Regions from separate parts of the Shewanella sp. S1-49-MNA-CIBAN-0167 genome, predicted to be linked through region 2. Evidence: riboswitches for the same ligand, from Rfam matches in the RefSeq annotation. Region 2 holds a riboswitch; the other holds the start of a gene.
What was found. A riboswitch is a leader RNA that binds a small molecule or an ion and turns the genes downstream of it on or off. The one in region 2 is predicted to bind cobalamin.
Positions count from the first base shown of each region.

Region 1 (7,600 bases), on a different contig from region 2:
AGGCATAATACTACAACGGGTTGATCAGTAATTGTCGTTTAGATAACACGCGTCGAAGCACAAGTCCTGGAGAATCAGGGTTTTGTGTTTGGCGTAAGTTATGGGCAATTAAAAATTCATCGCGTAAATCATCATCCAAACCTAATGATTCAAATGCTTCAAGTGATAACTGTTGTTGTTGCTTATCAATCAGTGATTTTATTACTGTCAATGATACGGGCCGAGATAACTCAGCATTTAAATAAGCAAAAGCCGTTAGCGCAATCACCTGACCAAACACACTAAATAGTGCTAATGTTTGCATTTCATCCGCATCAATTTTAGTACCAACACCGATTTTATTATCTTCACGTAACTGTACTATACAATCCATCGCGATCATTTCATTTAAGGCCCAATAGCCTTGGGCTAATTTTTTGTACGGTTCTAAAAGCTCATCAAGCCGTTCTTTAAGATAAAACGAAAACGCATAACGATAGATGTTCACTTGGCCTAAACGGATTAAGGCATCCTTGACACTTCGGCTTTTGGTCGATATCACCCCTGCTGTTTGTGCGGTATTACTGCGCAACAACAAATGGGCTGCCAACGCAGGGTCGGCAGACACTGTGTCGATAACAACTCTAATATCAGCTTCGTTAATCAAGGCTTTTTTTAATGGAAGTAATATGCCACGACGACCAATGACCTGTTCTTCATTGCCAATAATAGCTTGAACTTGAGTAAAAACTTGTTGCTCAAGATTAGTCATATCTATCAATTACCTTTTAAAGAATAAACACGCTATAAATTAATTTAACGATGTATTAAAACGAAAGCCAGTAATAGTTTACTGGCTTTTATGGGTAACTATTTATTAAGCCAAATCATCTAGAAACGATAACCCGCAGTCAGTCTAATTGAGCGACCCGTACCAGAATAATAACCACTGCCAAACGCAGAGTAATAACCAGTACCAACATAGTCTTCATCAAGTAAGTTATCAACACGTAAACTGCCATTCCAACCAGCATGAGCATAGTTTAATGCAAGGTTGGTTAGCACGTAGTGGTCTAACTTATCACCGATATTACTGTTATCGCCTTCCATATAGCGCTCACCCGTATAAACACCTTCAACAAATGCTTGCCAATGATCGGCAAAGTCATAGCTCATGTAAGCCTTACCCGAATGCTTAGCCACCCAAGATAACGCTTTGCCGTCGTTTTCACCTTGAGTGAACTCTGCATCAATATAGTCGTACGAAGCACCTAGCAGCCAGTCATTTGATAACTGCACATCATAAGCCGTACTCACCCCAAAGCGGCGAGATTGATCCGCATTAACGTTAGCACCAAAACCATTCACCCCACCAGGTCCATCAGTACGGCTGGCATCCAAAACAATCTCATTTTCTAACTCAAGTTGATACGCATTGATTTTTAATGTTTGAGTGGCGGTGGTATAATCCCAACCCGCTTCGTAAGAGCGGCCTGTTTGTGGGTCTAAGCCTATTGTGGTCACGGGTGTATAAGCTTGTTCGTCAACTTTTGCAAAGCGGAAGTTATCATTTGCACGTACATAAAAACGATTTTCACTGCTTGGGCGATAATTAAACCCTAACTCAAAGGCATGGGCGTCGTTATCGACTTCAATACGGTTAGGATAAAGTATTTGGTCGTATAAATCGTCAGTCACTTCTGAATAACGCCCCCCGACGACATAGGATAATGTCGTGGTAATAGGTACCGATGCTTGCACATAGGCACTAGTTTGTTGCTGTTTATTATTACGTTGGGTATAAAGCAAATCAAAATCGGCTTCACCTTTACTGACATCAATACCCGCAACAAAATTTAAATCACCGCGATCTAAATGATAATTGGCAGTCGCTTTAGGTGAAAAACTCAATAAGTCACGTTCAATCCGCCCTGCACCACCAAATAACATGCTGGTCGTTAACGAGTCTGAATAGGTTAAATCCGCACCTAAGGCCCAAATGTTATTTAGCTGGTATTGGTATCCGCTACGCAGTGCGGTAGTCATTTCATGACTGAAATCGCCTGCAGAAAAAGATCCAACTTGACGGGGGTCTGCTTCATACTGAGCTAACGTTAATGCACCCGGTGCTTGAAGGTCATTATCAAAGTAATTAACTTCAACAAAAAAGTCTTCGTTAGCGGTTTGATACTGCAAACGACCTAAAATAGAGCTGGTTTCATTATCATTATTATCACGGTAATTGTCGCTTTTGTTATAGCTTGCGGCTAAAAAGTAACGCCATGCGTCGTTAATGGAACCTGAAATATCGCCTTTAGCTTCATAGGTATCAAAACTGCCGCCACTGACTTGTAAGCCACCACTGGTTTCTGTTGGTGCCTTAGTAATGATGTTGATAACGCCGCCAACCGCTTGGTCACCATACAACACCCCTGCACTACCGGATAAAATCTCAACCCGCTCAACTAAGTTAAGCGGAATGGATTCAATACTCGGCGCAGCAATATCAATATTATTCAATCTGCGTCCATCAACTAAAATCAGCGTGTTGTTGGCCGCTTGTGATGCAGAAAATCCGCGCATAGAAAATACGCTACCCGAATTATTATCCGACACCTGAATGCCAGACTGTCCACGTAATAAATCGGTTAAATTGGTGACTCCGCTCATTTGAATATCGGCGGCATCAATAACATTGACGTTGGCCGCAATGTTTAGTGGATTGGCAAGATTACGCCCAATGACCACAATGGTTTCATCCATGCTGATAGCTGAAGACCCGGGGGATGTATCGGTTGACTCTGCCGCAATAGCATTAACCGTTGCCACACTGAAGACAGCACTTAATAGCAGTGCAATTTTTGTTGGTTTAGTACCCATTTACCTTTAACTCCTGAAAGGAAAAATGGGGCAATAGCGCCGTAATATAGATAACCACTGTCGCCCTAATCTCCTGAAAAAAATCGTCAGAATAAGTCAACAAGCAGTATCACATCACATTTCGAGATCTGCCCACCGAAATCATCGAAATCACCTTTAAGGCCGGTCTCCGGACTGAGGTTGTGGCGTTATACCTATGGCATAACCCGCGCGAGTCTAGATGATTAACGCAACCCTGTTGCGCACCTGACTCTCACCAATCACCGTTGCGGGGGCAGTACCAGATTTACACTGGTTTCCCGATTATCTTGCTTTGGTCTATCGATCCACTGCAAGCACCGTAAAGATTGACTAACTAATCTCAACCCGGGCTAATAAGCCGAGTTGAGGTTAACGCTTGAAATAACGTGAGTTGAGGTTCAACCCATCATTAAAAATATCTGTTTCGTTATGCCAGCATTAGCATTTAGTACCATAGTACCGTTTAATTATTGCTGACATCATAAAATAATAACGCAGAGATTATAACGGATCTAAAGGTGAACTTGATACCAACAAAAGAGTAACCTGCAGATTATTCAGCATGTAGAACAGTCAACTTGTTGGTTAGTGGCACCTAAGAGGGTTATCAACCACATGACGCCGCGCTAGGATTCGACGCTAGGGATACGTCATGAAGTCACGATAATTATCGATAGTGATAGGAGTCGTTTCGGTAGTAAACACGTCTGTTCGAATAGATTTATGGATTAGGTAGACATTTTCGTCATCACTTATTACAGAAAAATAGCCCATTTCGCCTTGTGGACGGCTGATATAGGACACATCTTCCACTGCTGAAGTGTCATGAATATTAGGCATACTGGTGCAGCCTAATAAACCATGTACCGCTTCGAGCCCGTCAACTTCAGAACTGCCAAGCTGTTGATAAACAATTTCCCCTTGGCAATGTTGTTGATAAGTCGCCGCCATTGAATCTAAAAAGCGTTCCGGCTCAACATCATTGGCTAACCCTTTGAACCCCTGCATGCAGACTAAACTAGACCAGTCATTTAATGACTCATGGGTTGGAATAAACTCAGCCATCGTCATGTCGCCACGTTTATCACTGAATGCAAGTTTCCAATCTAATGGCGGTAAAAAGCCGAACTTTGCAGACAAGGTTATGAGTTTCTGGACATCATCAGACATCACCATAACACCTGATGACTTATCAACGTCGCCAAATGCCATCTGTGCTGGAGGGGTAGCAGATGCACTACTGGGGAACAGGAACATTATTCCTAAACACCCCGAGCAGCCTATAATTGCAGCAATCTTGTTCATCCAAATGAATCCTTATTTGGTCAAGATAGAGATAAGTTGATCAAAAATCATGCTAATTTAGTACGTCCTATCCTGAACATACAAAAATTGAAACTTATCTATAACCTATACATAGTGGGTAAAATATTAGTTAAGCTCGTCTTCGTCTTCATCTTCATCTTCAGCATCGAACAGCTCTTCTTCGTCGATGGCCGATTCAGCAGCAATAGCAGCCGCTAAGCTTTTAGCTTTAAGGTGCTTCTCAGTTTTACGCTGGTTACGATCAGCTTGCTTAGATAAAAAACCTTGCAGTGCTTGCTCGCCCCATACAATGGCTTCTGCTTCTGATGCAAAACCATCTTGGCTTTTTGATACTATGGTTTTAGTCGATGTCATACGACGAGTGATTTCAGTTTTCCAGGTGTTTTCAATTTGAATAACACGTAAAGCATACTTTTTGCTATCGCTCATAATCTATTCTTTCCTACTTAAGGTATCACAGGCTAAAACCCATGAAATTTCAGCCGCGCAGTGTACTCGAAACACACGAGTTTGGGCAGCTATTTAATGGTTATTTTTGCAGCTTATTTGAAAAACTAACCCAATGGCAAGCTTAATACTGCCAGCGGAAAAACAATGATGGTTAAAATCACGCTGTGGCGCCATTATTGTTTCACTAATTGGTTGGAGCCAACAATCATCATTTCACATTTATGGCAGTCAAAAATCAATTTCAATTTATCTTTACCTACCTCTAAAAACATAGGATCCGCTTTAATACCTTCAACTTCTTTCGGGCATAAATTAAAACTGTAACGCAGACAATGTTTAGTGACCATTAACGGAGCATCATGCAAAACGTTATTTTTCTCATAGGTGTCTTCAATTTGAATCACCCCATGTTGATGGTAAAAAGATTTCGCTTTTTCATTCGCCACATTAGATAAAAAGCTCAGTGCTTTTTGCGGGAAACGTGCTGTTTTATCATGCACCCAGCGCTCTGGTCGTTGGTAACTGGCAACTCTTGCCGTCATTAATGCACTAACGGCATCGCGGCGTAACTCATTAACAACCGAGACGGGTAAAAACCACATCTGCTGCGTGAGTAAATTAACCTTGTTCAATACAAAGTCACTGCTGCCAAGTTTACTGAATTGTTTTTTCAGATTTTCGGCGGTCTTGACTTGGTCATTAGCGGGGGCTTTATCGCACGCTAACATGACTGTCGCACTGATATTATGCCGATCTGTAATCGTTAATCCCACCCCGTCATCGGTATCAAAAAATTGCATATCGACAGTCATTTTACGGCTAGCAGAATCTTTGTTAAGGCTAGCTTCGAACTTATGGTCAAAGTTACGGAACATCATCACCCCAATTTTAAGATCTTTGGGTACCTCGGTTAAATGCAAGACATTCCCCTCAGCACGGTTGATGCGCACGCCAGAGAGTTTATCGTCAGACAAACGCTGTGTTTCGTAGTGTTCAACAAAAAAACAGAGGCCATCACCATTATTAAAGTGAATGTCTTTGCCACTTTCACGGGTATCGATTTTAATAAAGTCTTTACCTACTTCGGTGATACGGCCCACTTTTTCACCAATGAACTTAGGCGAACTAAAATGCTCAATGGCCTCAGTACGTTCATTAACAAAATAATCCGTTTTACCGCGGTTAAAACTTTTATCAGGATCTGGGATAAAGTTAAACGTGCAACGACCATGAGAAATTGATTCTAAATCATCACGTTTAGCCATAATCGCATCAAGTTGCTGGCGATAATGAGCGGTGATATTTTTAAGGTAAGTAATATCTTTTAAGCGGCCTTCAATTTTAAACGAACTAATACCAGCATCAATTAACGCTTCTAAATTATCGGTCTGGTTATTGTCTTTTAATGATAATAAGTGCTGATTTTCAGCTAAGACGTCACCTTCGCGAGTGGTCAAATTGCACGGTAACCGACACATCTGTGAACATTCACCGCGATTAGCACTGCGATTAGAATACGCATGGCTCAAATTACATAAACCGCTATAACTGACACATAATGCGCCGTGAATAAAGAACTCTAACTTCATTTTTGTGCTAGCAGCAATATCGCGAATTTGTGGGATATTGAGCTCACGGGCTAATACGACTTGCGAAAAACCAACTTGCTCTAAAAAGACCGTTTTTTCAGGGCTGCGGTTATCCGTTTGCGTACTGGCATGCAACGCAATAGGCGGCAGATCAAATTGTAAAACACCCATGTCTTGAACAATCAAGGCATCAACCCCCGCTTCATAAAGCCGCCAAATAAGCTTTTGGGCTTTATCAAGTTCGTCATCCATTAAAATGGTATTTAACGCCACAAAAACCTGAGCATGATAACGATGAGCAAATTCTGCCAAACGAGCAATGTCTTCAACACTGTTACCAGCATTATGGCGCGCGCCAAAGGCAGGACCACCAATATAAACCGCATCAGCACCATGGCGAATAGCCTCAATGCCGTAATCAGCATTTTTAGCAGGCGCTAATAGTTCTAATCGACGTTTTACGGGTGCCTCAGGTGTAAACAATTCTACAGTAACCATAATGTTAACTAAATTTCGCATTAATTCGGATAAAAAAAGTGCGCCAGCATACTAATATTGTCGCATTGACATAAGTATGTTGACGCATTCAAATAGCGGTATACTTTAGCAAACTTTACATAAAGTTATACATGAATTCGTTGTTATCAACGCCTAAAATGGCTGCAACGCTAGGCTTATAAAAACAGATCTTGGATATTTTTAAAGTCAGTTTTACCTTCAGCAATTTCTTGTGGGTTTAAACCAGACACTTCATGTGGGAACACTAACCAATCTTCAGATGAATGAATAAAATAATCTGGCTTTAGATCGACTTTAGTGTTTTTGGGTTTGTAGTAAGGACATGCTATACGAATATCGGTTGGCATGTTCAAACGCATAAATTTTCTTAATTTACCAATAAGCGCATCAACACTGCGCCCCGAGTCAAATACGTCATCAACAATCAACAAACCGTCGCTAGCATTGGCATTTTCGATAATGTAATGCAAACCGTGCACTTTAATATTTTTATCTTGTTTGTCAGTGCCAATACCATAATAAGACGAGGTTCTAACTGCAATATGGTCTGTTTCGATTTTCTTAAAATCAAAATACTCTTGAACGGCAATACCGATAGGTGCTCCACCGCGCCAAATACCCACGATAAACTGTGGTCGAAAGCCACTGTCATATACTTGTGCAGCGAGTCTAAATGAATCTTCCAAAAGTTGTTGCGCACTAACAAAGAGTTTATCTGTCATTGGTTAAAGCCCCAGTTATTTTATTGCGGCGAATTTTATATCAAATAAGCTTTTCTTGCCTGCAAGAAAAGGAATTAATTGATCAAAAGCAATAAAAAAATCAAAACGTTCGCC
Region 1 covers NZ_JBEOPO010000021.1:46,291-53,890, forward strand. The annotation lists gene AAEZ00_RS11500 (LysR family transcriptional regulator) at 1-31, shown strand, start outside; gene AAEZ00_RS11505 (HDOD domain-containing protein) at 11-751, opposite strand; gene AAEZ00_RS11510 (TonB-dependent receptor) at 871-2,859, opposite strand; cobalamin riboswitch at 3,003-3,217, opposite strand; gene AAEZ00_RS11515 (hypothetical protein) at 3,520-4,185, opposite strand; gene AAEZ00_RS11520 (DUF3622 domain-containing protein) at 4,312-4,635, opposite strand; gene AAEZ00_RS11525 (peptidase U32 family protein) at 4,830-6,743, opposite strand; gene AAEZ00_RS11530 (phosphoribosyltransferase) at 6,920-7,486, opposite strand.
Region 1: linked by a shared signal. The riboswitch ahead of AAEZ00_RS11510 (TonB-dependent receptor) and the one ahead of AAEZ00_RS16820 (ABC transporter ATP-binding protein) in region 2 are both predicted to bind cobalamin.

Region 2 (7,600 bases):
GCACATCTTTTTCAACGGGCAGCACGCCGCCATACTCAAGGTGAAGAAGAACAAAGCCGATGATGCCTTAAGAATAAAACAGAAAGTAAGCCGTTTTATCGAGCAAGAGCGTTTACGTGTGCCCGATGGCGTGAATTTGACCTTGACCAACGATCTCTCGTCGCTGCTTAAAGATCGTCTGGATATGATGTTAACCAATGGCTGGCAAGGGATCATCCTAGTCTTCTTTAGCATGTGGTTATTTTTCTCTTTGCGTTACTCTTTTTGGGTATCGGCAGGTCTTCCGGTTGCCTTTTTAGGCGGCATCTATTTGATGAGTCTCTTTGGCGTCTCTATTAACATCATGAGTTTAGTCGGTTTGCTTATGGCCATCGGGATCATGATGGATGATGCCATCGTTATCGCCGAGTCTATCGCCTCCCATGTCGACCGGGGCTTAGCGCCACATGATGCCGTGGTTCAAGGGGTTAAAAAGGTTGCCCCAGGAGTGGTCTCCTCATTTCTAACCACCATTTTAATCTTCAGTAGCTTACTTGGGCTCGATGGTCAGATGGGCGCCGTACTCTCAGCTATCCCGACGGTGCTGATTATGGTGCTCAGTATCAGTTTGATTGAGGCATTTTTAATCTTGCCCAACCATTTAAACCATTCATTAAGCCATGTCCCCAAGAAAGCGCCTAGGCCTGAGCTTAAATTTAAGCGAGATTTCTTAGCCGCATTCGAAACGTTTCGTAATACGACACTCGTTAATGCGGTTAGGTTTGTGGTGCATTGGCGCTACGCCAGCGTTGGCATAACCTTAGGTATCTTGCTCTCATCTGTGGCGCTGGTTGCCGGTGGCGTGTTGAAATTCTTGCCCTTTCCGGAACTTGATGGTGATATCGCCGAAGTGAGAATTATCCTGCCACCTGGCAGCCCATTGAGTTCGACTCAGGAGGTTGTCGAACAAGTGATCCTCAGTGCTAAAGAGACGGCTGCTCGCTATACCCAAGACGTGGAAGAGGGCGTTGAGCTTATTGAAGATATTACCGCACAGTTTAATTTTAATGCCGATGCGGGCGAGAAAGGGCCTCATGTGGCGACGGTTAGGTTAGATCTCTTGTCGGCCGAAACTCGAAATACGCTAATAGAAGATTTTATCGAAGATTGGCGCGACGGTACGGTTGAGCTGGCAGCCCCCTTGTCTATGGTCTTTAAGCAGCCAACGATGGGGCCTGCGGGTCGTGATATCGAGGTTCGCCTGCTAGGTGATGATCTGGATATGCTAAAGCAGGCCTCGGTGTCGCTGCAATCTTATCTTGTCAGGTTCGATGGTATCAACGGTATTCTCGATGATATGCGTCCGGGGAAAGAGGAAATTAAGGTCAGTCTGAGGCCCGGAGCGGAAGTCTTCGGCATCGATGGTCAGTTGGTCGCCAATCAACTGCGCAGTGCTTTCTTTGGCCAACGGGCCGATGAGATCCAAATTGGGCCCGAGAATATCGAAATTGAAGTTAGGCTGAATAAGGAGCAAGCAGGCGATCTTCATGCATTGGCTAACTTTCCCATTATGTTAGCCAATGGGGAGCAGTTGCCTCTGTCGGCGATCGCCAAATTAGAGCATCAACGATCTTATGTCCGTATTCAGCGGATCAATAGCCAACGTTCGGTTACCGTGATGGCCGATGTTGACAACCGCAAGGGTAATTCCACCGAAACATTAGCTAAGATAAAATCCGATTGGCTGCCGCAAGCCACTGAAGATTATCCTGGGGTTAAGGTCGACTTCGAAGGCTCGGCAAAAGAGACTGCGAAGACGGGCGCCTCTCTTGGTAAGGGATTCCTTATCGGAATATTTGGACTTTTTGTCATACTCAGTTTTCAATTCAGGAGTTACCTCGAGCCTGTGGTGGTGATGTTGGCAATACCCTTGTCTTTGATAGGCGTGCTTTGGGGGCATGTGCTACTTGGCTATAACCTATCTATGCCATCGATTATGGGCTTTATCTCCCTTGCAGGCATAGTCGTCAATGACTCTATCTTGCTGGTGCAATATATACGTCATCATGTCGATGAAGGTGATAGCGTTCATGAAGCCGTTGTAAGTGCCAGTCGGGAACGATTTAGGGCGGTATTTTTAACGTCGCTGACGACGGCAGCAGGTCTGTTACCCCTATTGCTCGAAACGAGTCTTCAGGCGCAAGTAGTACAGCCCTTGGTTGTCTCAATCGTATTCGGGATCTTTGCCTCTACCTTGATGGTGTTATTTATTATTCCTTGTGCCTACGCGATTTTGGCTGACTTTGGCTTGGTGAAGAAACATCAAAAAATTTAGCGAGAGGGAGTAAATTACTGCCATTATCTTGTAATGGCAGTGGTCAGATACCCAAACGACCTCGACATGCAGGAGCCAGCATGTCGAGAAGTGACTGCGTTCAAGGTCGTTAATTACTCCTGCATAAACGAGATTGCCATCTTCTGTGGTGGTCTTGGTAACATAGCCGTACTCGTTAACCTCAGCGCAGGAGATAACGGCTTATCCAACAGACCTTTATCCCGCTAACTGCGTTGCATTAACTTGCAATAGGCTCGCTATTGACGGGTCAATGCGCCTTGTTAGTCAAACAAATGACCCGTTTGAGATGAAATAAGCTGCTCACGTTGGCAATTGCCCCGGTGCGTTATTGGTGACTCACGGTGGCATGATGCGCTGCTTAATGGAATATGTGCTTAAGGCTGGCCAATGTAGCGGATTATTCGCTAACCTAGCGATCCCCTATGCTGCTATTATGGTGCTCGATATCTATTGGCTTGATGTCTATTGGCTTGATGTCTATTGGCTTGATGTCTATTGGCTTGACGATATTGATAAGCTTGACTGTTTTCAATCTGTTGTAATGGATAGCAAGGTAGCTAAAGTGAGCATTACATAGGCTTAACGCGTCATATTGATAGTCATAGAATTATCACCATAACGTTATATTAATAGCTTAATAATCATATTGTTATAATCATAGTTTTATATTCATAGCGTTATAATCGACTCATCAGAACCATAGCGCCATAATCATAGTGCCTTTCAAGGTATTGGGAATTGGGATAAGCCCAAACTGTACCCGCAACTGTAGATGGACCAATTAACCATTGGTGCATAAGTCAGATACCAGCTTTGAATTGCCTCAATATCCATGCCTAAGCGGGTGACTTAGGGGAGTTTTTAAATAGATGTATGTGTTAATTAATTGGACATGGCGAGGTCATTTACATGTCTGAATCAGTATTGGATGTCAATCATCTCTTTTGGCAAGTCGATAATAAAACCATTCTAGCTGATATTGATTTCAGTTTGCCTAGAGGCCAAATGCTAGGGCTCATTGGCCCCAATGGTGCGGGTAAGTCGAGTCTGTTACGTTGCTTGTATCGTTATATTGAGCCAACTAGCGGCGATATTGAAATTTTTTCCAAACCCATCAGTGGTTTTTCCTCTAAATCGTTAGCGCAGAGTATTGCTGTGGTGCAACAAGATACCCCGCATTATTTTGATATGACTACTGAGCAGTTAGTGACAATGGGGCTAACACCGCATAAAAACTTGTTTGACCCCAACACAGCGCAAGACCGAGAACGTATTTTAAGTGCATTAACCAAAGTGGGATTGCAGCAAAAAGCGCAGCAACAGTATGAGCTATTATCTGGTGGTGAAAAACAACGTGCACTAATTGCCCGAGCCATTGTGCAACAGCCACATATTCTTATATTAGATGAACCTACCAATCATTTAGATATTCGTTATCAAATTCAAATCCTTGAACTCGTCGTATCACTAGGGATCAGTGTCATTGCTTCTATACATGACCTGAATTTAGCCAGTGCGATGTGCGATAAATTACTGCTACTCGACCAAGGGCGGTTAATTGCTAAAGGTACCCCAACAGAAGTACTCACCGAGCGGCAAATTAGTGAGGTGTTTGGCGTTTGCTGCCACGTCAATGATCATCCACAACATGGTAACCCCCTCATCAGTTATTTCTATGGTTACCAGGCAAGCAAGAAAGGATGCTCTGATCATGATTGATGCATCGCAACGTCGGTATTATGTGTGTTTCAGTTTGTTGGTATTTGCCACGCTACTTACCCCTATTTTTGCGGCCAGTTTTGGTGCAGCCAATATTGATCTTAATGACGTATTGATCATTTTCAATACTTTATGGGGGGGTGACATACCGAGTTCTATTGATGGCAGTGAGCATGCTATCGAGTTGAGCCAACGTATTGTGCTTGAATTACGCTTGCCGCGGATTTTGTTAGCCTTTGTGGCTGGTGCTGGCTTGTCTATCGCGGGCAGCGTATTGCAAACCGTGACCCGTAATCCGCTAGCCGACCCTTACTTATTTGGCATTAGCTCTGGGGCGTCATTTGGTGCTGTGTTGGTGGTGTCATTATTCAGCCAAACAGGCTTGTTTGCGGAGATATTTTCAGGCGCATTGTCGATAAAACCAAGCTTTACGGCACAACCTTGGTGGTCTTGGTCGACATTAAGCATCCCGATTGGGGCATTTATTGGCGCCAGTTTATCGGTATTGATTGTGTTTATATTGTCGGCTTCTGGTCAAAGTAGTCAAGTTGAACGTATGTTGTTGTCTGGTGTGGCGACCTCGTTTCTGTTCGGCGCACTAACTAGTTTGCTGTTGTATTTCTCTAGCCCACAGGCTGCGGCATCAGTGTTATTTTGGAGCTTAGGCAGTTTTGCCAAAGCCAGTTGGTCTAATTTACTATTACCCAGTGTGACGGTTGGTATTAGTTTGTTAATTATGTTGGCGTTTAGACGGCAAATTATGGCGCTAAAAGCGGGTGATGAAACCGCTCACACCTTAGGCATTAATGTCGCTAAATTGCGTTTAAGTATGTTGTTACTGTGTTCACTGATCACCGCGATGTTGGTGGCGACGTGTGGGGGCATTGGTTTTGTGGGGTTGATGATCCCGCACACGGTTAGGCTATTGTTTTCCGGACGTCAGCCGCTGATCTTAACCGCGATGTTGGGGGGATTATTTATGGTGTGGATTGACGTGATAGCGCGATGTATTTTATCGAACCAAGAATTGCCTGTCGGTATTATCACTGCCGCTTTGGGCAGTGTATTTTTCTTGTTTATTTTGCGTCAACGCCGTTAACAGATCTTATTGACTGACAAGTGTCGTTAAGTCGGTTTTGAGCTTGAGATAATTGATTGCCCGATATTATAGCCGCTAACGGGCTAAGCCAATGTTATTGTTCAACGTTTAGGCGCAGGTGCTCAGGCGATACATTTAGCGCCGGCAATGGGCTTGAAAAAGTCGCCTAAGGCGTAGAGCATACTCGTCAGCGGGTGCACGTCTTGTTGGTGCTGGTTGCAATGTCATTGCTTTGGGTAAAATGGTTATAGGCAATACTTGTGCCGCAACTGCGGTAATGTCAGCTATGCTGAATATCATTATTGCGTAATGTGCTGTGTGTTGAACAATATGTTGAGCAGTGTATTGAGCAATGTGTTGAGCAGTGTATTGAGTAATGTGTTAAGCAGTGTATTGAGTAATGTGTTAAGCAGTGTATTAGCAATATGTTGAGCAGTGTATTAAGCAATGTATTGAGTAATGTGTTGAGCAGTGTATTAAGCAATGTATTGAGTAATGTGTTGAGCAGTGTATTGAGCCGTGTATTGGTCGATGCACGGGAATTGATGATGCAACCTAGGACACTAACCCCCGATTAATTAACCAAGCGTTAGACTTACATCGTCATGAGTAAGTCTGTTCATGGGCCATTTTAGCCCTTTAGCTGGCGTTAGAATCGTGTCAATGATTGGGGCGATTTTAGTGGCTAGGGAACAAAAATATGAGTGATGATTGATGGTTTTATCGCTACTGCTGCAGCATGAGTTGCGGTAACATTATTTCCACCATCAAGAGATTATTGAGTCTTTGCTCATCAGTGGCAAGAGCAAGGAAATAAGCTTCTATTACAACAGCTACAAGCTACACTATTGTTGTCGCTGGGATTAAGGCTTGGAGAGGGTACTGGCGCTGCATTGGCGTTAATTCAAGCTACGGTGAATTTTTACAATCAAATGGCCAGTTTCTATGGTGCTGGTGTTAATAATGCGGTTTAAGGGTACAAGATGTCTGGCGAGATAAAGTGGTTGCGGCAGTTGAATCTATTTTTTGTGGCAATGAGTTTTTTTACTCGGATCCCGGTGCCGCCTTGGGTGGTTATCGACAATGATAAGCAGAGCAAGGCCAGCCGATATTTTGGTGTGGTCGGCTTAGTGATTGGCTTAATTTGTGCGCTGTTGTTTTGGTTAGCACAACTCATTTTACCCGCGAGTATCGCTATTTTACTGGCGATGGTGGCGGGTGTGCTAGTCACTGGCGCATTTCATGAAGACGGTTTAGCCGACACCGCCGATGGGTTTGGTGGTGGTAGAACGATTGAAGATAAGCTGCGGATTATGAAAGATTCGCGCTTGGGCAGTTATGGGGCATTATCTCTGGGATTGGTGTTACTACTTAAATGGCAATTGTTGGTAGAGTTAGCTTTATACAGCCCACTGGCGGCGGTCAGCGCACTTGTCGTGGGTCACACCTTAAGTCGAGTCGTGTCGGCGAGCTTAATTTTCAGTGAACAATATGTCCGAAATGAACAGACCAGTAAGTCAATGCCTGTAGCACAAAATCAGCAGCTCAATGACTTGCTTATATTAATTGCTAGCGGTATTTTTGTGTTGTTATGGCTTAATGGCCTAGTGGCATTTGTACTGTTTATTACCTTATGGCTGGTGCGTATTTTGTTAGGCGGATTCTTCCGTAAACAGATTGGAGGCTATACTGGTGACACATTAGGCGCAGCACAGCAAATTAGCGAAGTGTGTTGTTATCTTGTCATTTTAGCGGTGGGATTAAGCTGATGATCCATTTGGTGTTGGGCGGTGCGCGCAGCGGTAAGAGTCAATTTGCAGAGCAATGTGTAGCCGAATACGCTGCTATTGGTTACCAATGCGTGTATTTAGCCACGGCAACGGCGCTAGACAATGAAATGTCGCAGCGTATTGAGCAACATCAGCAATATAGAGTGTCTAGCGCCCATGGCTGGACACTGCATGAACAAGCTTACGATATTGCACAAACCTTGGTGGCAATCGATAAACCCCAGCAAGTGATATTGCTTGATTGTTTGACGTTATTATTAACCAATCATTTATTGTTAGATGATGGTGCCTCGTGGGCTTCTCAAAAATCATTACTCATCGACAGTCTGCCCGCGTTGCAAAGTGAAGTGGTATTAGTCAGCAATGAAGTGGGCTCGGGTATTGTTCCCATGGGCGAGTTAAATCGCCGTTTTGTTGATGAAGCCGGTTGGCTTAACCAATCGATAGCGGCAATATCAGACCAAGTCACTTTGGTGGTTGCGGGCCTGCCTTTGACCTTAAAAGCATAATGTCATTGCCGCATTTTACCCTGCCAACCGCTGACCTATTGTCCGGGGCATTAATGGTGCAAGGCACCACATCTGATGCCGGTAAAAGCACTCTTGTTGCAGGGCTATGTCGCTTATTTGCCCGCCAAGGAGTCAATGTTGCGCCTTT
Region 2 covers NZ_JBEOPO010000039.1:28,692-36,291, reverse strand. The annotation lists gene AAEZ00_RS16830 (efflux RND transporter permease subunit) at 1-2,314, shown strand, start outside; gene AAEZ00_RS16825 (hypothetical protein) at 2,664-2,912, shown strand; cobalamin riboswitch at 3,045-3,165, shown strand; gene AAEZ00_RS16820 (ABC transporter ATP-binding protein) at 3,245-4,054, shown strand; gene AAEZ00_RS16815 (FecCD family ABC transporter permease) at 4,047-5,153, shown strand; gene AAEZ00_RS16810 (hypothetical protein) at 5,395-5,463, shown strand; partial or broken gene AAEZ00_RS16805 (nicotinate-nucleotide--dimethylbenzimidazole phosphoribosyltransferase) at 5,793-6,127, shown strand; gene AAEZ00_RS16800 (adenosylcobinamide-GDP ribazoletransferase) at 6,137-6,922, shown strand; gene cobU (bifunctional adenosylcobinamide kinase/adenosylcobinamide-phosphate guanylyltransferase) at 6,922-7,452, shown strand; gene AAEZ00_RS16790 (cobyric acid synthase) at 7,452-7,600, shown strand, end outside.